Regions from separate parts of the Companilactobacillus miaonis genome, predicted to be linked through region 1. Evidence: riboswitches for the same ligand, from Rfam matches in the RefSeq annotation. Region 1 holds a riboswitch; the other holds the start of a gene.
What was found. Region 1 has a riboswitch for lysine ahead of lysA (diaminopimelate decarboxylase). Riboswitches for the same ligand answer to the same signal wherever they lie in the genome.
Positions count from the first base shown of each region.

Region 2: it holds a riboswitch for lysine, as region 1 does, so the genes downstream of both, U8521_RS05795 (amino acid permease) here and lysA (diaminopimelate decarboxylase) in region 1, are expected to answer to the same signal.

Region 1 covers NZ_JAYKTX010000003.1:792-13,106, reverse strand. Annotated here, with positions in the region: gene nrdD (anaerobic ribonucleoside-triphosphate reductase) at 1-827, opposite strand, end outside; gene U8521_RS02910 (hypothetical protein) at 1,076-2,383, opposite strand; gene U8521_RS02905 (aspartate-semialdehyde dehydrogenase) at 2,732-3,790, opposite strand; gene U8521_RS02900 (aminotransferase class I/II-fold pyridoxal phosphate-dependent enzyme) at 3,809-4,999, opposite strand; gene dapB (4-hydroxy-tetrahydrodipicolinate reductase) at 5,079-5,852, opposite strand; gene dapA (4-hydroxy-tetrahydrodipicolinate synthase) at 5,863-6,732, opposite strand; gene U8521_RS02885 (N-acetyldiaminopimelate deacetylase) at 6,717-7,889, opposite strand; gene dapD (2,3,4,5-tetrahydropyridine-2,6-dicarboxylate N-acetyltransferase) at 7,892-8,596, opposite strand; gene lysA (diaminopimelate decarboxylase) at 8,607-9,890, opposite strand; lysine riboswitch at 9,958-10,133, opposite strand; gene U8521_RS02870 (aspartate kinase) at 10,279-11,637, shown strand; gene dapF (diaminopimelate epimerase) at 11,652-12,315, shown strand, end outside.
Region 2 covers NZ_JAYKTX010000005.1:147,619-159,933, forward strand. Annotated here, with positions in the region: gene U8521_RS05755 (pemK family growth inhibitor) at 248-430, opposite strand; gene U8521_RS05760 (FAD-dependent oxidoreductase) at 454-1,794, opposite strand; gene U8521_RS05765 (NAD(P)H-dependent oxidoreductase) at 3,632-4,861, opposite strand; gene U8521_RS05770 (NADPH-dependent FMN reductase) at 4,873-5,481, opposite strand; gene U8521_RS05775 (FAD:protein FMN transferase) at 5,583-6,512, opposite strand; gene U8521_RS12755 (DUF1829 domain-containing protein) at 6,854-7,141, shown strand; tRNA gene U8521_RS05780 (tRNA-Thr) at 7,317-7,389, opposite strand; tRNA gene U8521_RS05785 (tRNA-Asn) at 7,479-7,551, opposite strand; gene serS (serine--tRNA ligase) at 7,616-8,905, opposite strand; gene U8521_RS05795 (amino acid permease) at 9,192-10,640, opposite strand; lysine riboswitch at 10,870-11,042, opposite strand; gene U8521_RS05800 (helix-turn-helix domain-containing protein) at 11,136-12,315, shown strand, end outside.

The sequences.
Region 1 (12,315 bases):
TCTAAAGCTTGCATAGCATCATAGATATCTTTTTTAGTTTTTTCTTTAGCAAACTCAACTTGTTTCTCAGCTATGATCCATTTCTTTGCATCAGCTAGATGTTTCCGGTAATTCATTTGCGCATAAGGAGCCAATAATTGATCGATTCGATTAGCTGAACATCCTCCATATTGTAATGAAGCAACATTAGCAATGATCTGTGACATCTGTGCCGTCGCCGTCTGAATCGATTTAGGTGAAGCTACCCAAGCATTACCGATTTTAAAACCATTACTCAACATTTCATCAAAATCAATCAAGCAACAATTAGTTTCTGGTGTCACCGGCGAATAATCCAAATCATGCCAATGAATATCACCACGTAGATGAGCTTTCGCAACTAAATTAGGCAACATTTTTAATCCCATAGCTCGACTAGCCACACCAGCCTCTAAATCACGTTGCGTATTAAAAATATTACTATCCTTATTTGCATTTTCATGAACTACTTGCTCATTACGATCAAACAATTTTTCAATATTTAATTGCACATTGGTCGCATCTTTAAAACGAGCTTGATCTGCCAAATAGTACGTTTGATATTTATCAGCCGCAGTCTGTGATTCTTTTGACAATTGTTCAAAGATAACCTGATGAAGTTCACTAGTTTTTATTAAATCGTTATTATGAAATTTAGAAACTAGCACTTCTTCTAAAGTCTGCTTTGAATTTTTTGTCAGTTCTAATTTATCTAAAATAAAATCAATCTTATAACTATAAAAATCAGTTTGAGTACCATCTCTTTTTTCAACTGGGATTGTTTTTAACTGATTTAAGACCGTTTCCATTTATTTTCCCACCATTTCAAAATAATTTTTATCAGTCATAGTATACAGAGATTTTTATAAAAAAATAAGACTACCAAATACAATATATTGTGCTATATAACACACATATACTATATATAGTAGTCAATTTGTAACTTTAGAAAAATCATCATTCTGATTTTTCACAAATCGGCGTTACCCTATCGACGGAGCAACTGTTTATTTTGTGTAAAAATATTAAAATCAAAAAATACGTAACGTTGTAATGCCTATTCTTTTTCGCGGGCAAAATAAAATGTCACGGCAGCATAAATGAAAACTACTGCAGTAATAAAAATATGAACAGCATACAAAACACCATTCGTTGGCCCATCACTCAAATTGTTAAAGAATCCTAAAGCATTGATATTAGTAAAATAACTAATGAAATAAATTGTCGTCATATAGACTAATTGTTGAGAAACATTCCCAACACAAGACAATTGATATTTAATCAAAAATGCTCTTTCAGAATCTAAGTCCGGGTGACTGTATAAAGTATCATTCAAAATTCGATTATCTGTCCCTACGAAGACTGCACATAGGAATAAACCTATAAAGTATGTGAAATTGATCAGCGTCAACAACAAGCCTAATAGTAACAATGGATAGCGTAAAGACTGATACTTTTTCAAAATAACTGGGCCTAATTCAAAACCAATTAAATAAATTGCATAAATCAGCATCAAAGAATTGAAACCAAAACGAACTGTACTGTCAAATACTGCATACAACATGACAAAGTTCATCACAACACCACGATTGATAGCAACCAAACTAACTGGAAAAATCTTCTTATGAATATCAATCTGATAATAAGCCAAGAATAAAAATAGCAAAATAGCAGCGACACCAATCACTAAATCAAAAGTCTTGGAAACTGCTTGGAGTCTAGAATAACGAATAATAAAGACCATCATCACTAAACTGGCCAAAACAATCAAACTAAATAAAGAATTAACTCTGAATTTTTGTTTCGTCTCAATCCCTTGGTAGAACGTCAGACGATGAGTGATCGTCATACCGCCAACCATCGCTGCAAAAAATAGGAACGCTAGCAAAACAAAAGATAAACTCAATAATTTTGTCTTTGTCGCAATCAATTCAACCACGAGCAACAGAATTAATGTCAAAACAACTGATAACAAATGCATCCGATTGAATTTAAACTCTTTATCCATTTTACCTCGAGAACGCACCGTCAAATAATAAGGCCAAATCCAACTAGATGCTAATCCTAAAAGGATTCCACCGATAATACCAAAGACAGGATTGCCTGCTCCCAAGATACATAACGAACCTATAACGCCAAAAAAGCTCGACATTGCTAACATGGTCGAAGCTGGCAATGTGATAAAAGTAGTCATCAACATCCCTAAAGCCCGAAAAGTATACAGCATTAAAAATGGTAAAGCATATACAAAGACACTCTTATTTTGATTGTACAAAGTCAAACAGAAGAAATACGGTATCGCGACTCCGGCATTTGCCAATAAGTCTAAGGCACCTTCGTTGAAAACATTCGTTATTCGCTTCATTTTTATTCTCACCTTGAAAATTTTTTTGTCTCTGAATATTCTAACAGAAATCACGCAAAAAAAATGGAACAAGGTTTAAAATACAGCAGTTTTCTTTTTGCATTGCCGTTTTCCGCACAAGATAGTATCTATTAATATTTATCTCAATCAATTCTGAAAATAAAATAGCATCTATTCTCAATATGCGTATGATTACTTAACAACCAATTGCGTACTATTAAAGAATAGATGTTATTTTTTTAGTTTGTTTTAAATTTTGTTTCTTTTATTTCAAATAGAACTATTATTCCTAAATAAACGGAAAGCAGATAAAACATAGATCCGTTATTCAGTCCGGAGCAACAAACTCTAATTATGAACCAAGCCGTCTGCTACTAAGCACTCCGCAATTTGAACCGTATTCCAAGCTGCACCTTTTAGTAGATTGTCGGAAACGACCCACATATTGAAAGCACCTTGGTTTTCCAAATCTGGACGAATCCGACCAACAAATGTTTCACGCTTGCCAACTGCATTAATAGGTTGTGGATAAACTTGATTCTTGGGATCGTCTTGCAAAACAGCTCCTGGAGCTTTTCTGATCAAGTCTTGAATTTGTTCAGTTGTAGCTGACTTGTCTTCTACTTCAATATAGATCGATTCACCATGGCTGATGGGAACTGGAACTCTGACACAAGTTGCAGTAACTTTGATTTTTGGTGAATTCATGTCGCCAAGCATGATTTTCTTAGTTTCATGAATCATCTTCCACTCTTCATGTGAATATAAATTGTCCTCTAAGACATCAATTTGTGGCAACAAATTAAAGGCTAGTGGATAGTGTTTTTTATCTCCCTTAGTTGGGAAAATATTAGCTTGCATATCTTTACCATCTAGGTAATCTTTTGCTTCGGAATATAGCTCGTTTAGAGCACTCTGACCTGCACCACTTGCAGCTTGATAAGTTGAAACGATAATTTGTTTCAAACCAAAAGCTTTTCTAATCGGTTCTAGTGCGACCATCATTTGAATCGTTGAACAGTTAGGGTTGGCAATAATACCGTGATGGTTGTATAACGCTGCCTCATTGACTTCAGGAACAACTAAAGGAACTGACTCTTCCATTCGAAAAGCACTAGTGTTATCGACACAAACTGCGCCTCGTTTGACAGCTTCAGGCAAGAATTTCTTTGAAACTGAACCACCTGCTGAAGCTAAAACAATATCGACACCATCGAAGGATTCTGGCTTAGCTTCTTCAACGGTCACATCTTGACCTTTGAATTGTAAAACTTTCCCGGCTGAACGAAATGACGCTAATAATTTAACTTTACTTACTGGAATCGTTGATTGTTCCAATTGTTGAATTAAACGCGTTCCCACGGCACCTGTGGCACCTAAAATTGCTACTGTATATCCATCACTCATATTATTTCATCCCTTAAATCAATTTTTTAATTGTTCAGTAAAAGCTCTTAAACGTTTCATGGCTTCTTTAATATCATCCATTGAACAAGCGTAGGACATTCTGAAATGACCTTCGCCGCCTTCACCGAAAGCAACACCTGGCGTGACACCAACTTTGCCTTCAGTTGCTAACTTATTGGCAAATTCAATAGCTGTTAAATGAAACTCTTCTGGAATCTTTGAGAAAGTATAAAAAGCTCCCTCTGGCAAAAGTGTTTTATAGCCGATGTCATTTAATTGCTCAACAATGTAGTCTCGGCGCTTTTGATAAATATCGCGCATTGCAACTGGATCATCAATTCCATTAGTCAACGCTTCTTTAGCCGCATATTGAGCTGGATTAGAAGGTGCAGTGACAGCAAAGGCATGCATCTTTGCTGCGTTTGTAATGAAATCTTTTGGTCCAACGACATAACCGATCCGGTAACCTGTCATTGCGTGTGATTTCGATAACCCATTAATCAAAATCGTCTTTCCTGGCATTAATTTTGCCAATGAAATATGTTTTCGTCCATAAGTCAATTCAGCATAGATTTCATCTGAAACGACAAACATATTTTTATCTTTAACTACATCAACAATTTCTTCCAGTTGCTCCTTTGAATAAACAAAGCCTGTTGGGTTACCTGGGAAATTGAGCATCAAAGCTTTAACCTTATCAGCTCCCTCCTCATCAATAACTTCTTGAAGGCGTTCACCAGTCAAACGAAAACCATCGTCTGTAGTGTTGATTTGAACTGGAATTCCACCTAGTACTTTGACAATTGGAATGTACAAAGCAAAAGTTGGTGTCGGAATCAATACCTTGTCACCCGGATTAATAATGGCAGCTAAAGAATCTAAAATAGCTTCGGTAGCACCAATCGTTACTACGACTTCCGTTTCTGGATCATAGTGAATATCAAAACGTTGACTTAAATAATTGGAAATGGCTTCACGTAAACCAAGAATTCCTTTTTGGTCAGAATAATGTGAATCATTATCCTTTATACTTTCAATTGCGGCGGCTTTAACATGTTCAGGAACATTGAAGTCAGGCTCACCTAGAGTCATTTTGATGATTCCAGGAATCTTAGCAAATTTTTCTGCAAAAATTCTGATTTGGGAACGACCCATTGGATCAAGCGTCTCATTTACAACATTCTTTACAGTTGAATCTAATTCTGGCATTCTATTACACTCCTTAAATTATATTAATTTAATTCTATAATAAATCAGACTCATTTAATTAGTTTTAATGTAATTATTTCTAAATAATTTTCTCTAGTCCAATCACTAAATGATCTTGTTTTATCACTTCATGAATAGCTAATTTAACTCCAGTCATAAATGATTCTCGATCCGTCGTACTCTGAGAAATTGTTAAAGTTTCACCGGTTCCACCAAAAATAACTTCCTCATCGGCGACAAATCCAGGTAGACGCAAAGCATGAATCTTCGTTCCATGATAATCGCCACCACGCGTCTGCATTGGGTCGTTATTACTGTGCTGAACTTGATCATGTCCTCGAGCTTCATAAATCAAGCGAGCAGTATTCAAAGCTGTTCCAGATGGTGCATCGATTTTATCTTCATGATGCTTTTCGACAATTTCTGATTCATCAAAGTACTTAGCAGCTACCTGCGCAAATTTCATCATCAAAACTGCTGATAAACCAAAGTTTGAGGCAATGATCCCACCAAGATTTTTACTATCGGCTAATTTTTTTAACTGTTGCGTCTGTTCTTCAGACATTCCACTAGTTCCAATTACTGGACGAATACCGTGTTCAATTGCAAACTTAGTATTTTCATAAACAGCACTAGGGATTGAGAAATCGATCCAAATATCAGCTGCAACATCAATATCATCTAACCGATTAAAAATTTTTACTTCCTTAGCTAACCCATATTTTGCTGGATCTAGCTCTTTAACTACTGGATTAAAACCTGCAACTAATTGTAAATCGTCATTTGAATTGACCATCTTAACGGCCTTTTGTCCCATTGATCCATTGAAACCAGAAACAATTACTTTTATCATCTAAATCCTCCTATAATCCTAGTTTTTCAAATAAAATAGCTTTTTCTTCATCATTCAAAGATACAATTGGCAAACGACAGCCACCAACTTGATAACCTAATTTATTCAAAGCTGCTTTAACTGGTGAAGGTGAAGGATACATGAACAAAGCTGCCATCTTAGGTGTCAATTGACGTTGGATTGCCCCTGCCTCTTGATAATTTCCTTGATCCAAAAGGCTGTACATCTTCGACATTTCATTTCCATAAATGTGTGAAGCTACTGACACGACTCCATTTGCACCAATTACTTTTGCAAAAAGTGCTTGGGCATCTTCACCACTGTAAACATTAAAATCAGCTGGAGTATGTTCAACGATGTATTCCAAATCTTCCATCGTATTACACTGTTTGATTCCTTGAATATTTGGATTTTGAGATAATTCAACGACAGTTTCCTTTTCCATCAAGACTCCGGTTCGACCTGGAATATTGTAGATCATAATTGGTAAGGGGGAATTCTTAGCAATTGTTTCAAAGTGAGCCTTCATGCCACGTTGATTAGGCTTGTTGTAATAAGGTACTACGACCAAAGCCATATCAATTCCTGAAATCTGAGCCAACTTGTTAATAAAATCAATCGTCTGTTGAGTATTGTTACTACCGGCTCCAGCAATAATTGGCACTCTACCATCGACTATTTCAACAAATTTCCGATACAATTCTAGTTTTTCAGCTTCTGTCAAAGTTGGTGTCTCTCCTGTCGTACCGCCAATGACAAAACCCTTCGTGCCTGTTGCGAGTAAGTGTTCCGTCAACTTTTTCAGAGCTGGATAATCAATTTTTTGTGCTTGATCAAACGGAGTAATTATCGCCGTCATTAAATCTACATCATTGAACATTTTTTATCCTCCAATTTCATCCTATATTTCAAAAAGCTAGTCATCGCTGCAATTCCTTTGTCAATTGCAGACTCTTTAGGTAAAAACTCAGCTGAATGTAAGGCTCCTGGACTGTCGACGCCTAACCAAAACATCGTTCCTGGAATCTTATTTAACAAGTAGCCAAAATCTTCGCCCGTCATTTTTGGCTCGGTTTCTTGAAAAGTGACTTTAGGATCGTTTTTCATAAAATCAATAAAGATCTTAGTCAATCTTGGATTATTTTCAACCGGAAAATAACCACCTTGATTAAATTCGACCGTAATCTGGCAATTAAATGATTTTTGTAATCCACTAGCGATTTCAGTAATTCGTTGACGAATAAATTCAATCATTGGTTGTGTTAAACCACGTATCGTACCTTCCAAGCGCGTTGAACCGGCAATTACATTTCTAATCACACCACCATCAATCTTACCGAAAGTAATCACACCGCATTTAGTGGGATCGATATTGCGTGACACAATTGTCTGTACTTGCTGGATAAAGTTTGCTGCGATAACGATACTATCATTTGCTAAATGAGGATAAGCTGCATGGCCACTCTTACCAGTAATAATAATATTGACTTCGGTTGTACCGGCAAATAAGGTACCGTTACGACATCCTATAACGCCTGCTGGTAACTGGGCATTATCATGCAGTCCATAAAATTCATCTACACGAAAGCGTCCTGAAAAAGCATTTCTATCATAAGCAACTTTCCCACCGCTTTGACTCTCTTCAGCTGGTTGAAAGAAAAATATCAAATTATCGATTGGTTGATTCTCACTGAAATAATTTAAAATTCCTAAAGCTACTGTCATATGAATATCATGTCCACAAGCATGCATAACATGTGGATGTTTCGAAGCGTAACTTAAACCATTATCTTCATCGACGGGCAAAGCGTCCATGTCGCACCGATAACCAATGTTGCGTTTAGGACTACTACCATTGACTCGTACCAATATGGCCGTAGGCAAATCAGGTATGCTGCCAATTTCTAAATATTGTTGCGAAAAGCTATTGATGACTTGTAGCAAATAATCATTCGTTTGAAACTCGTTCATCGCTAGTTCTGGAATCTGATGCAACTGTCGTCTGATTCGAATTAATTTATCACTTGATAAGACCATCTTTACAACTTCCTTAAATTACTTTCAAGTTTTGTTTTATCAGTCGTTTTTTGATCTTTAATTTTTAATTGTTTTGCAGGAATACCCGCAACAACTTCATTTTCTGCGACGTCTTTAGTAACAACAGCTCCCGCTCCGATAACAGCTCCATTACCAACTTGAACGCCTTCCAAAACAACAGCATTTGCTCCGACGATTACGTGATCACCAATTCTAACTGGTCGTGCCGAAGCTGGTTCAATAACACCTGCTAAAACAGCATTTGCTCCAATATGAGAATCTTTTCCGACGATAGCTCGGCCACCTAAAACAGCTCCCATATCAATCATTGATCGATCACCAATTTCTGCACCGATATTAATAATCGCTCCCATCATTATAACGGCGTTATGTCCAATCGAAACTTGATCACGAATAATTGCACCTGGTTCGATTCGCGCATCAATTCCTTTAATATCTAGCATCGGAACCGCTGAATTTTGAGCTATTGTTTCGACATAGTAGTTTGTTAAATTATGTGTTCGTAAAATTGGTAGAATAACTTGATAATCACCAATTAAAATTGCTAAATCATTGCTGTGAAATACACTAACTGCTTGAGGAAATTCAATACCACTAATATCTGCTTGTAAATATACTTTTACTGGCGTAATTTTCTTAGCGTTTCCTATATAATTAATAATTTCTTCTGCACCCATCTTTGTCATAAGCTACTCCTTAATAGTCACCATCTAATTTAATTAAATCCGCATAAGTTTCTCTTTTTACTACTAACTTGTCCTTGCCATTTTCTACAAAAACAACTGCCGGTCTCGGATTTCGGTTGTAATTCATTGCCATCGAATATCCATAAGCACCTGTATCTAAAACTGCTAAGATGTCACCTGGTTTAGTCTTAGGCACTGCTAGATTCTCAATCAAGATATCACCTGATTCACAATATTTACCAGCAATATGCACTCTTTCTTGATTTGGCTGATCCATCTTATTGGCCACGACAGCTTCATATTTAGCTTGATACAAAGCCGGTCTGATATTATCTCCCATGCCACCATCAACTGATAGATAAGAGGTTAAATTAGGAATATCCTTACGTGATCCAATAGAATACAAAGTATATCCGGCTGGTCCAACGATTGAACGTCCTGGTTCAATCCAAATTTCGGGAACATTTTGACAATCATTTTTTAATTCATCACTAATTTGTGAGATAAATGTTTCTGCAGTGATCGGATCATCGTCTTCGGTATAGCTGATACCAAAACCTCCACCCAAATTAATAACATCGGGCCAATAATTTAATTCAGTTTGAAAACTTTTGGCGATCTCAATCATCTTTTTCGCTAACATAACAAAACCTTGTGTTCCAAAAATCTGTGAACCAATATGTGCATGAATCCCAATCATTTTCATATTTGGATCAGCTAAAACTAGTTTCAAAGCACGTTTAGCTTGACCAGATTCAACATCAAAACCAAATTTACTATCAGTCTGTCCAGTTTGGTCATACTTGTGAGTGTGAGCTGAAATTCCCGGAGTCAAACGTAACATGACGTTAATTTTTTGATTAGTTGTGTGTAAAATTTGACTGAGCAAGGAAATCTCTAAGAAGTTATCTAAGATAATCACACCGACATGATTTTCCACGGCCATCTTTAATTCATCCGCTGACTTGTTATTACCGTGAAAACTAATCTTTTCACTTGGAAAACCAGCTTGCAGTGCCGTATACAATTCGCCACCAGAAACGACATCAACATGAACATCTTCTTGTTTCATGACCTGATAAATTGCTTTAACCGCAAAAGCTTTACTGGCGTAACTAATTTGATATTTCAATTGATTTTTTTCAAAAGCAGTTTTAAAACTTCTAATCTGTTTTCTAATTTTCTCAACATCAAAAACATACAGTGGCGTGCCATACTTCTTTGCTAAAACGGTACTGTCGACTCCACCTATCATCAAGTGACCATTATTACTTTGCAATTCATCAATAATCATATTCAAAACTCCTTTAGAATAAAAAAAGATCTCTTTGCCAATAACAAAGAGACCCAGTCCACACAAATTGTTATAAGCTCAACGCAGCAATCACTGCGACAGTTCGTATCCTCTTATTAATACGCCCCAGTTCATTAGATTCTGCAAAATCTAACACTTCGGCAATTTTCCCTTTCAATGAAATCAACGCTATTGCAGTAGCTCATCCATTTACTGATGTCAATTGCGACCTCTTTATTGATATTAAGATTATAACAACACTCATTATTCGTCAAGCAATATTAAAAATTAATCATTTTTTCTAACTTTATTAACTTTTTTCTTGTCATAAGTTCCAAAAATGATACACTCATCATTAAAAACTATTTAATTTTTAGGGGTGTATTGTATGAAGGTCATCAAATTTGGTGGTAGTTCTCTTGCCACAGGCGATCAATTCGAAAAAGTAATTAAAATAATTGACGATGATTTTGAACGAAAAGTAATTGTAACTTCGGCACCGGGGAAACGTTTCAGTGGCGACATTAAAGTAACTGATTTATTAATTGAATATGCTCAGTCCGTTTTAAATAAAAAAGATTATCAGCCAATCGTTTCAGAAATCATGTCACGCTACCAAGAAATCGCTGACCACTTCAAACTTGATGACTCAGTAACCTCTCATTTAAACGATAAATTAGAAAAATTAGCTACGACTGATTTTTCCGATGATGAACATTTAATGGCTGTCTTTAAGGCTCACGGTGAATACTTGAATGCCATGTTGTTAACTGATGTTTTAAATTCTCAAGGCATCAAAGCCATTTTTATCAATCCAAAAGCTGCCGGTATTGTTGTAAAAGGTCAACCAAATGACGCCGATATTGCTCCTGAGACATATTTAAATTTGAGTCGCCTCGATTTACCAAAAGACTCTCGATTAGTTTTTCCTGGTTTCTTTGGTTACAGCAAAGATGGTTCGATCTATACTTTCTCTAGAGGTGGATCTGATATCACAGGTGCAATTTTAAGTCGTGGTCTAAATGCAGATCTATACGAAAATTTCACTGATGTTGACGCAATTTATGTCGCCAATAATAAAATCGTGGCACACCCACAAGCTATCAAAAAAATGTCTTATCGAGAAATGCGTGAGTTATCATATGCCGGTTTTTCAGTTTTTCAAGACGAGGCGATTATTCCTGCTGTTAAAGGACAAGTTCCCGTTAATATTAAAAACACCAATAATCCTGAAGCACCCGGTACAATGATTGTTCCAGAACAATTTATTTTTGATCCTGCCAATCAAATTACAGGTATTGCTTGTTCCAAACGCTTCTCAGCACTCTACTTGCACCGTTACCTGCTGAATAAAGAAGTCGGTTTCACTTTGAAACTTTTAAAAATTTTCTATAAGTACAATATTTCGTACGAACACATGCCATCAGGTATTGATGATCTAACTGTCATTTTCGATCGCAGTAAGTTAGATAAAGATACTATCCAAAAATTGTGTCGTGATGTCAAAGAAACTTTAAATCCAGATTATTTAGAATGGATAAACGATTATGCAATCATTATGGTGGTTGGTGAAGGAATCGCACATAACGTCGATACGATCGGTAAAGTGATCGATTCATTGACTGAAAATAATATTGCTATTCATATGATCAACCAAGGGGCTTCACGAATCTCAATTATGATTGGAACCCAAGTTTCTGATGCCGACGAAGCCGTTCGACAAATCTATAAAACATTTTTTGATTAAGTGAGGTTTTTTACATGGTTAAATTATTAAAAGTACATGGTTCTGAAAATCAATTCTTTATCTTAGATCAATCCTTATTAGATAAACCTTTGACTGATACTGAAATAAAACAACTGGCAATCAATCTTTGCCAAAATGTTCTTAATGGGGCTGACGGTTTGTTAGTGGTCGATACAAGTATTGACTGTCTTGGTAAAATGCGTGTTATCAATGCTGATGGTAGTGAAGCTAAAATGTGTGGTAACGGATTACGGACAGTGAGTCGTTACTTATCAGATAAATATCAGTTAAATGAATTCAAAGTTGAGACTTTAGAATCAAATTTAGCAGTTAAGCGTGCCAAAGATTTCTATTCCGGCGTTCCTGCTTTTAGTGTCGAAATATCACCAATCTCATTTCAAAAAGACGCTTTACCATTTTCCTATCGTGATTTAAACGAAATGATCGATCAAGAAGTACCCGAATTCGGTAACGGAACTTATTCTGCAGTTGCTGTTCCTAATCCTCACTTGATCAAATTCGTCGAAGAAATTGATCATGATGAATTAAACAATTTAGGTACCAAATTAAATGCTAAAAATCCTTATTTTCCTGAAGGAGTCAACGTTAGTTTTTGCAAGATCTTAGGAACTAACAAATTGTTCGTCCAGACATTCGAACGTGGGGTTGGTTTTACTA
Region 2 (12,315 bases), on a different contig from region 1:
TGAATGTATTTTGAATGTGTTCGTTGTTATATCTTTATTAGTTTAAAAATCTTTTTGCATTACGGCTTCTGATTACCTTTGTGCAAACAGTTGCTAAAACTGAGACACCCGTAAGAACGAGAAAGGGATGTTTTTTCATATGCTTCACCTCGTTTTTTGTATAGCCATATTTGACTATGTATACATAATAGCTTGGTTGTATGAAAATACTTTTATCAAAATAAGAATAATTTATGAAGTTTAGTGTTTAACTTAAAATATCCATCACCATTTGACGTGCCAAAGCAAACTGATTGGTTTGCAACGTCGTAATTTTTTTGGCTTTTCTTTTTCTAAAATCATAAGTAAAAAATTGCAAGGGATTAACACATCCTCCAATAATTTCATTTTTTACAGGCGCAAAAAAATACTGCAACAGAGAATCAATCACTCCTCTATTACAGTATTCATGAACTATTTATCAGCTTTTTCCACAGCAGCTCCGGCCAAAGCACTGACATAGTTAACTGGCTTGTCATAGTTTGGTTGGAAGAGGAAGTCTACCATTGATAGTTCGTCAATCGTAACTTTCTTTTGAATTGCTAATGACAACAAGTTAGCTGATTGTGATACGTCGTACATACTTGTTAGAGCTCCACCTAGAACTTGTCTTGTTTCTGGATCCCAAACGAGATTCATCAAAACAGGAGTTGTACTCAACATGAATTCAGGACGGTAATTATCTTCTAAGCTGACTTCTTCAACTTTTTTACCTAATACATCAGCATGACTCTTAGTCAACCCACTAGCTGCGTATGTTCTACCAAATAATTCAACCGCTGAACTAGCTTGGGTCCCCATATATGCTACAGTATCCTTCTCGATATTTTTCCCAACTAAGATTCCTTGGCGAACTGAGTTTGTTGCTAAAGGAATGTATTGGTCATCACCCGTTGGATTGTAGTGGACACTTGCAGCATCCCCAGCAGAATAGACGTCTGGAATACTTGTGTGCATGTACTTGTCGACAATCAATGCCCCATTTGGTAGAGTCTTGAATTTGTCAGCAAACATCTTCGTATTAGGACGGAATCCAACACACATTACTGCAATATCAGCCTCATAAGTATTTTTATCTGTTTTTACAATTACACTATGATCTGTTTCTTCAAATGATTGTACTTTTTCGCTCAAGCCTAAAGTTACACCGTTGTCACGGTAATCTTTTTCAGCGATGGCAGACATATTTGGATCAAGGTTCTTAGCTAAAACGTCTGGCAAAGCATCGATCAAAGTAGTTTCTTTGCCTAGAGTTGCATACCCTTCAGCTAATTCAGCTCCGATATAACCGGCACCAATAACGATAGCACTCTTGATATTTTGAGCATTTTCTTTCAATTCATTAGCGTTAGTCCAGTTCTTGCAAAGCATTACTCGTTTTGAGTCGATACCAGGAATTGGAGGAATGATTGGTGCAGAACCAGTCGTGATCACTAACTTATCATAATCTTGTTCAAAAGTTTCCCCACTAGTTAAGTTCTTCACTGATAGTTTTTTGTTATCAAAGTCGATATCTGTTACATCATGTTTCATGTACATGTGTGCACCCAAATCACTCAATGCTTCTGGTGAAGCATAAAACATCTTATTAGGATCGGATACACGATCACTTACCCAAAGTGCAATCCCACATGATAGGAAAGATAAATTATCATTACGCTCAAAAACTGAAACTTCCCAGTCGGGATGTTCCTTTAAAATGTTCATTGCTGAAAAAGTTCCCGCATGAGTACAACCCACAATACTTACTTTCATAAATAGACACCATCCTTTTTTCTTATTATTATAATTTATTCACGAACTCATTGAAAGCGATTACGAAATATTTAAAAAAATATATTTAATTTATATATTTAACTTATAATCGCCAATAATTTCGTTTTTAAACCTCACAATTTTGAACTTTGTGTATTAATTATCAATAAAATCAAAAATTTTATGATACCGTTATTATCCACCTTTTTATAAAATTTGTACTATTAAAAATAAATAAATATTTTTTCCAAAAATGAATTTAATTGTTTAAACACATGTGGTATATTAGTAACTGTGAAAGGGGTAACGATATGCAAGTGCAATTCCTTCCTTTTTAACTCTTAATGAAAGGTTTGCGATACACATCCTCATATCGTAACCTTACTAAGCTTACTACGCATGATCAACAAGAATTGCCCCCCTCAATCAATTCTTGTTAAATCAAAATGCGTTCCCATTACAATAATTTACTTTGAATGCTTTCATTAATTAACAAATCCCTCTCTATTTGACAAACATGGAAACCTCACAAGCATTCATATCGTACCCCCGACACTACTGGTGATGCCGCTATCAATTTAGCGCAAAAAACAAGCTCGTCCCCCCAAGATGAGCTGTTTTTTTTTGCTTAAATTTCATTATTTATACGAATAAAAGCAATTAATTAATTCCATTTAATCACGATATTATTTATCAATTGCAAATTTTCTTACTAATTAATTGACCACCTATTTTCGATCCAATTTAATGACATTTTATAAAAATAACTATACTTTTTATTAATTAAATATAAACATTGTGATATTAAAAACAAACAAATTTTTTTACAAAAACTGAATACATATGTTTAAACACATGATGTATATTTATAACTGTGAAAGGGATAAAGATATGAATCCAATGTGATTCCTCCTTTATTACTCTTAATAACAGTTGTGATACATCCTCATATTACAACCAATATCTAATCAAATTACTAAAAATAAGTTGTCCCCCCTCAAGCAACCTACTTTTGATAATTAATTCCATTACATAATTTACTTTGAATGCTTTCCACTTAATAAAAAATCCTTCTATTTGACTATTGGAAACTCATTACAAATAAATTTGTATCTATTATCCCCGACACTACTGGTAATGCTGCTACAGTGTAGCAAAAGACAAGCTCATCCCCCCTCAGATGAGCTTCTTTTTTTGCCTTTTTTATGCCTATTTCGAAAAAAATGTCAATTTATCCGAATTAATTTTTATTTTAATTTTCAATAAAAATTTTTTTCTATTTTGGATTAACATGTTTAAACATATGTGCTATATTTATAACTGTGAAAGGGGTAAAGATATGAATCGCAATTCCTTCCTTTTTAACTCTTAAAAAATTGCGATACATCCTCATATCGTAAACTCACAAAAAACCATTCATTGACCCCCTCATTCAATGAATGGTATCCCATTACAATAATTTACTTTGAATGCTTTCATTAATTAATTAACAAATCCCTCTATATTTATAAATTTGGAAACCCTCATAAGCGTTCATATCTTTATCCTTTCACTACTGGTAATGCTGCTACTCCATTGTAGCGAAAAACAAGCTCATCCCCCCTCAGGTGAGCTTTTTTTGTGCTCTTTTTTTGGATATGATTTTTATTCAAATTTTGTACGGAACTGATTTATAGTTGGGATTCGTTATCGAACTTCTTTTCTAAATTTGTTCAAAAATAAAAGGATATTACTTAGATCACAGTAAAATGCTGGATCCAATAACATCCTTTTTTCTTATTAAATTTATTTTAAAAAAGTAAATACCCCTCAACTAGATTCAGTCTGGAGTAACAAATTAGTGTTCAGAAGCTCCACTAGTGGCATCTACTTCTGGCTTTGCTGCAGGTTTTGGAGCTGCTGGTGCATCGTCTTTTTTAGAAGCTCCAGCTGTTGCGTCGACTTTCTTGTTTGGATCTGGGACTAACATTTGGCCGGTTTCTTTTAAGTACTCGTTAACGATTGGCATCAAGTCTAATACCCATTCGTTGACACCTTTGTAATTACCTTCTTCGTCATGCATAGCTTTATAGTAGTGCATGATATGTTTTGTTTCGTTATTTCCAGGCACTGGCATTGAAACTAAATCTTGTTTGCCTGATCTTAAAATGCTGATCACTTGTTTAACATGTTTGATAACTCTTGCTACATCGGGATGAACATCAGATAGTGGGTCTCCGACTTGAGCAGGTGTTCTCTTAGCTAACATTTTTTCAGTTGGCAAGAAGTGATTGTAATAGATAAATTGGTTATTCTCATCGACATATGACAATTCGATTGGTGTCGTCTTCAACATGTAGTTTAATTGATTGACGGTTAGTAAACCACTATCCAATTTAACATACGTGTCACCTTCAACTGCATTTACCTTCTTGGCCGCTTGATCCAACCAGTCGTCAGCTTTCATATCGACACCTTCAACTGTTGTGTCAGCTTTGCCTGAAGCTGTCAGGTCTTCTGTTTCGTAATCGTCAGTTTCGTCAATCATGTTGATCACCTTCGCAAATTTAATAAATTTCTTGACCGTTGAATCGAGGAATTTCACAGTGCCTTCATCTTTTAAATTTCCATTGTCGTCAAAGGCAGTTTTGACATCACCCAATAAGAATTCGTTCCCAGGTAGGACAATAGCATTAACACCGGGTGCTTCCAAAATTTGACGAAGATGCAATTGTGCGCGGGATGAACCTTGAACGTGATAAGAAGCTCCGACGATCATAACTGGTTTGCCATCGAACGGATGAATCTTGTACGATAGCCATTCGATAACATTTTTCAAAGCTGCGGGAACAGTATGATTGTGTTCAGGAGTAGCGATAATTACCCCATCAGCAGCCTTAATTTTATTACTTATATTTTGAATAACTGGTGTATTGGTTTGATCATTGTCTTGACTAAACATTGGTACGTCATTGATATTTAAAACTTCAATGTCAACAATTCCTTTACAGTGCTTAGCAATAAAATTCAAAAGTGTTCGATTGTATGATTGGTCAGCGATTGAACCAGCGATACCTACTAATTTCATAATTTACCCTCCTAGTCTTTGTCCCAAGAAAATTCTTCAGCTTTTTGTTTGTTAACGTCATTGGCGTTATTTAGCTGTTTAGCAATATTGACGAATTGCAAGAAGTCTTGGAAAAGGCCATCTAATTGTTCGACAACTTTTTTATCTTTCAAATTACCATCCGCATCGAATGCTTGTAGTGAATGTCCTAACAAGAATTCTGAACTTGGCATGATACGAGCCTTTATTTCAGGTGAATCAAGAATTTGACGCAATTGTGCTTGAGCACGGGATGATCCGAGTGAACCATAAGATGCTCCAGTAATCATCACAGGTTTGTCGACTAAAGGATGGATTCCGTAGGATAACCAGGCCAATGCACTCGACAAGACAGCTGGAATTGAATGGTCATATTCAGGTGTCGCAATAATCACTCCATCACTAGCTTCAATCTTTTTGGCAATATCTAAAGCCGCTTGAGGAACAAATTTATCAGGACTCTTTTTGTATAACGGTAATCCTGAAATTTCCACAAGTTCTATCTCAGCAGCTGACTGAAAATGTCTCTTCATGTATTTCAACAAATCACGGTTAGTTGACTTCTTGGAATTCGAGCCAACAATAGCAACAAATTTATTCATAATCACCAATCACCTTATTCATAATTTTATCTTACGAATCCATTGTAATTTTATTCACATAATAAATCAATCTATTTTTGGAATATCTTTGATATATCATACTATATCAATTTAAATTTATCTCTTAACCCGCTAGTAACAAAGCATTGTAAGTCTTTCGTAATAAAAATTGCTTCCACTCCCGGCTGTTTTTCAATCAATTTGGAACCGTTTTCTATACCTTGGTAAAATCCAATTGTCGACCAGATTTCACCGTCGATTGATAAATCACTAACAATCGTTACACTAGCCAAATTATTTTTTATCGGATAACCAGTCTTTGAATCAAACATGTGATGATACTCATGTCCATCAATCACCAATTTGCGCTCATAAATCCCTGAAGTACCAATTGATTTAGCAGAAGTATGCAATACTCCCAGCGACACATTTCGTTCTCTGATCGGATTTTGAATCCCAATGTTCCACATCCCATCCGGATGTTGGCTGTTACCAACTAACAAGACGTTGCCACCGAGATCAATAATGCCAGAAGTTACGCCCATTTTAAGCCACAATTCTTTGATTTTATCGGCGATATATCCTTTAGCAATTCCACCAAGATCAATTTCCATCCCTGGGTCGTCTAAATAAACTGAATGTTTCTCATCATCCAAAACAATTCGCTCGGGATCAATAATTTCTAAACGTTGTTTGATATCATCATCACTAGGTTTATTGGCACCTTTAAAACCAATTTTCCACAATTTGACCAGTGGACCAATTGCTACATTGAAACCCAAGTGCTTACGACTGACCAAAACAGCCCGTTTAACCAATTGATAAGTATCCTCAGGCACGACTACTGGTGCAACTCCAGCATTGTGATTGATTGACATAACTTCAGAAATATCTCGATTTACAGTTAATTTATTTTCAAAATTTTGAATCAATTTATATCCAGCGTCTAATTCCTTGGCACCAGCGGGTTTTGCCACTGTTAAATTGATTGTTGTACCTAATCCATGGTAAGTCTTGTTGATCAAACCCATAATTATCCCTCAATTCGCTTTACTACAATCTTCACAATTATAACCATAACACCCAAAAAAATTTGAGCAAATAAAAAAAGGAGAAACACAAAAATGTGCCTCTCCTTTGGGAGTTTTTATCAATTCATTATCTAATATGATTATTATATAATAAATGTAACGAAAGTGTGTTAAATTGGCTTAACAAACTTGTTACAATTTATGTTACAAAATAGTATTACTTCTATTGTTTTATTGGTGAATAGATGCCGTACTCCGAACTAGATTCCAGTTTTATTTTTTATCCCAAATACTTCAAAATTTAAATAGACATAATTCTCTTACTTATTTAATAAGCAAAAATACAACTTTTTGATTTTTCAATCCCACAACTTGGCGGTAAAAAAAAGTTAGTCAACATTATTACACAACCAAATAGAATTGATTTTTCTAAGCTTTTCGTAATTGATGCAAAACTCAGCTCATCAATAGTCGAAAATGCTAGTTTTTTTGCTGTTTTAAATGATTCTAAAAAAATAAATAATTACGATGAAATAAAATATATCTTTGAAAGTGAGAAAGAAATTAATATAACTCCAATTTTGATGTCTGATAATGATAAGTTCAAAAAATTATTAACAAATAAATAAAAATTAACAATGTTTTCTTCAAACTGTTCGCGATTAATGAACAGTTTTTTTTATCGCGCAAAATCTGCGCAAAGTACTTTGCATATTTATGAAATTTTGGCAAAAATAAAAATAGCTAAATCCGCTTATATCAACGAATCTAGCTATTTTTGAAATGTTTTGAAATTGTTACATATGCCGTGTGCAGGAGTCGAACCTGTGACCGCCGGTTTACGATACCGATGCTCTACCAACTGAGCTAACACGGCAAAAAATGGAAATCCTAAAAAAAATACATCTAATTCTAATGAACTAGATGTAAATATTGAAGACACCTAGGATTTCCTAAGTATTATAACTCCGGATGTCAGACTCGAACTGACGACACCCTGATTAACAGTCAGATGCTCTACCAACTGAGCTAATCCGGAATAATTCAATAGCTCTTTAACAGAACTATTAAATTCTATCAATCTATCAAGATTGAGTCAATACTTATTTGGCATTTTCTTTAGTAATTTTTGTTACGCCACCCATGTATGGTACCAAAACGTCAGGAATTGTTACTGAACCGTCTTCATTTTGATAATTTTCAAGGATTGCAGCTACGGTACGACCAGCAGCAAGTCCTGAACCGTTCAATGTGTGAGCAAGTCTTGTCTTTCCATTTTCGTCACGATATCTGATATGAGCACGACGAGCTTGGAAGTCTAGACAGTTTGAACAACTTGAAACTTCACGATACTTGTCTTGAGCAGGCATCCAAACTTCAAGGTCATAAGTCTTAGCTGAACTGAAACTTGCATCCCCACTTGATAATACGATTACGTGATATGGAAGGCCTAGTTGCTTCAAAATGTTTTCAGCATTAGCAGTCAATTTTTCCAATTCGTTGTATGATTCTTCAGGCTTTGTGACCTTAACCATTTCAACCTTGTTAAATTGGTGCATCCGGATCAAACCACGAGTATCACGACCAGCAGAACCAGCTTCTGAACGGAAACATGGTGTTAGTGCTGTAACGTATTTAGGCAAGTCTTTTTCGTCCAAAATCTTGTCAGCAAAGTAGTTTGTCAAAGGAACTTCAGCTGTAGGGATCAAAGTCAATGGGTTTTCATCAACCATAACCGTATAAACATCTTCAGTAAACTTAGGGAATTGACTAGTACCAAACATGGCACCGTTATTTACTAAGTATGGAGGGATTACTTCGGTATAACCCTCTTTTTGGTGTTGATCGAGCATGAAGTTATAAACCGCACGTTCTAGTCTTGCACCCATTCCGATGTAATAAACAAAACGACTACCAGCAACTTTAGTAGCTTGTTCAAAGTCTAAGATGCCTAGTTCTTCACCAATATCCCAGTGATGTCTTGGCTTAAAGTTTTCCTTAGGAACTGCACCGACTTTTCTAATTTCCACGTTAGTACTTTCATCAGGGCCAACTGGAACAGAGTCGTCAGGAATATTTGGCAAACGAACCAGAATATAGTTCATCTTACCTTCAGTATCTTCAAGGTCAGCGTCTAATTTCTTAATGTCACTACCAACTTGTTTCATAGCAGCGATTTCTTCACTAGCATCTTCTTTGTTACGTTTCTTAGTAGCGATTCCTTGAGAAACAGTATTTCTCTTTTCCTTCAAAGTTTCACTCTTAACTAGTAGTTCACGACGTTTAGTATCGTAACCTAATAGTTCGTCGATTTCTTCACTTGTAACACCACGTGAAGCTAATTTATTTTTGATCCAGTCAGGATCTTTTCTGATTAGCTTGATATCTAACATACATTTTCTCCTTTTTTTACGCAAGAATACAAAAAAAGTCGACTCATCTCTCCAAAGAGGGACGAATCGACTTATTCGCGGTACCACCCAGTTTCAGTGTAAACCTAATACACTGCACTTTCAGACTTTATCGGATCAACCCGAACGGCATTACCCGTTGCCAGAATGCTGGAATAAAGACCTTAATGATTTTCACCGACCATCATCTCTCTGAAAGGTTTATGAGTAGGCACTCTCTTAGCGTTATATTTACATTAATAATAAGTTAAACGAATCTAAATTACAACTAGTAATGGTTATGTTTTTTCTCGTGAGCCACATCAATATCTTCTAACTTCAAGAACTTTGTCTTGTAACGAATCTTGTAGTAAGCCCAGCAGACGAATAAAATAATCAACCCACTGTAACTGATCAAGAGACGACCAACATTGAAGTTGACCATTGAGCGAACGTCTTGACCCAAGATGATAATGATACCCAAAATAATCGCAAGAATTGGACCGAATGGGAACCACTTAGCCCTGTAACGAAGATCCTCCAACTTGTAACCCTTAGCTAGATAAGCTTTTCTGAAACGATAATGAGAAAAGGCAATTCCTAACCAAGCAATGAATCCCGTCAAACCACTGGCCGCAACTAGTAGTTCGTAGAATGAGTCACCGTAAAAACTCGTGAAAAGTGCAATCGCACCGATCAGGGCTGTCAAAAGTAGTGAGAAAACAGGCACACCACGACCGTTAGTTCTAGCAAAAGCCTTCGGAGCCATCCCCTGTTTACTCATCGACCACAGCATACGACTCGCTGCATAAAGTCCTGAGTTAGCTGCGGAGATAACTGAAGTTAAGATAACGGCGTTCATTACCCCTGCAGCTAACGGGATTCCGACTTTCTTAAAGACGATCGTAAACGGACTGATTGCAATGTCGCCAGCCCCTGACCCGAGCAAATTAGGGCTAGTGTAAGGAATTAAGGCACCAATCACGGCAATTGACAAGATGTAGAATAAAAGAATCCGCCAAAACACTTGCTTGATAGCCTTGGGAATACTCTTTTCCGGTGTAGCGGATTCACCAGCGGTAATCCCAATCAATTCAGTTCCTTGAAACGAGAACCCGGCAACAACGAAGACACTTAGTATAGCCGGTATTCCACCGACAAATGGAGCCTTTTTGTAAGTATAATTAGTTAGACCAACAAAATGTTGATTACCCAAAATACCTAAAATACTTAATACTCCGACGATCAAGAACACGATTACAGTAATAACTTTAATTGATGAAAGCCAGTATTCCGTTTCACCAAAAGAACTAACCGAAATAAAATTAATTATTAACAACAAAATCATAAAAGTTAAACTGATTTTCCATGAAGTCCAACTTGGGAACCAGTATTTCACAACTAACGATATTGTCGACAAATCGACCGCTAACGTGATAGCCCAATTGAACCAGTAATTCCAACCTAGAGCAAAACCAAAGGCTGGATCGATAAATTTAGTTGCGTAGGTAGCGAATGAACCAGAGACTGGCATGTAAGTAGCCATCTCACCCAAACTAGTCATTAAGAAATAGACCATGATACCAATAGCCACATAAGCTATCAGAGCTCCTCCAGGTCCAGCAGTTGAGATTGAAGAACCACTGGCAACAAACAAACCAGTTCCAATCGAACCACCTAACGCAATCATTGATAGATGACGAGTCTTAAGCGAACGACTCACATCATTATTTTCCATCTTTCATTCCCCTTTATTTTAGGATATAAAAAAATCCTTATTATCAGAGGAACTACTGACAATAAGGATTTGTAATTATCCCAATAATCAATAGCTCAACGTAGAGAGCGGAGAATGGCGCTTAGATTCCGAGCATTTGCCTAACTTTGTGAATTACACGCCGGTTTTGCGTGTGATTTACAAAGTGTAGCAAAGCACAGGAATCTGCCATTCGTAGCTCGTTTTCAAGAAGAAAACCAGCACTACACTCAAAACGACAGTCCATTACCTCTTAAGTAATAGCCCAATCAACTTACCAAGAAGGGATAAAATGATTTCGGCAACTTTCCCTTTTATGTCTTTTCAATGTACCCTCATGTACTCCAAAACATGACTAATAAAAATTGCGCCTCTATCTGATTACAAAATATTATAAATAAATGTTAAGATAGTAGCAAGTAGTGTTTCCTATATTTATTAATCTTAATAATTTAACATTGCCGGGGGAAAACAAACATGTTGGAGCAAATTTTCTTAGTTAAGCAAGACGTAGAGAAATATCGAATGCTTACAGTCATTAAATCGTTACCTCCTCGTGAAGTAAATTTGAGTAATATTAGTAGTAGATTACAATTTACATACCAAAAAACATATAACATTTTCCAAGCATTGCTCGAAGACTTTATTGAAGTTGCCCCTGATATCGACTCATCAGACACAAAAATCGAATCGATTGACTTTAGTAAAATTTCCATCGACACGTACCGTCTATACTTAGTTAAGAACCCGGTAGTTTTTCAAGCTTTCAATTATGGCTTGACCAGTACGAACCCATCGTTTGAGAGTTTCAGTAATGATCATTTCACCAGTAAGTCTACCCTCAATCGTCGTATGTCGAAGTTCAGAGCATTTCTCAAAAATTTTGGTCTAAAAATTTCTAATTCTACCCTAGAAATCAAAGGTAACGAAAAAAATATCCGGTGGATGGCATATTACGTCTACTGGTATACTTACCATGCTCAAGAATGGCCATTCTCTTTGATTCAAGAGAATTCTATCGACCAAATCATCGACAAAGCTGGAATCAAGTTCGACAATCCGATCGTCCACTTCCAGCTTAAATATTTTCTAGCTATTTCTCGAATCCGTTTGATAAAACGTAATTACATCGAAGAACTACCTTACTACAACGTAGTTTTCGAAAATCAAAATTTGGGTGAAGACATTTTAACTCATGAGGAGTATCCGATTGTTCCCTTGGACGCTTTGATCAATGAAAATAAATTGATCAATCTATTTAGAAAGACAGCTTTCCAACCTAGTGACACGGCTTTCGTCCAGCCTATCAATCAGAATACTCGTATCAACCCTAAATTCTATGCACTCGTTTATCACTTTATAGATTTCTTGAAAGAACATTATCACGATGATATGTCGGTCTATCACAACCAAAAAACTTTGAAACATATCATGACCTACGTGACGCGTGATATTGTATTCTATTACATCATGGCACCATACTCGATAATGCATTTGGATACAATGTACGCCGAGGGTAATGAACAAAACTTTACTGACTTATACAAAGACGTTTATACTTTCTTTTCCAATGTTGACCAAAATGAGTTTCCGGGAATTTACAATGCGGCTGAACTAATTTCAAAAGATTTATATCAAGTTTTGCCAAGTTACATTT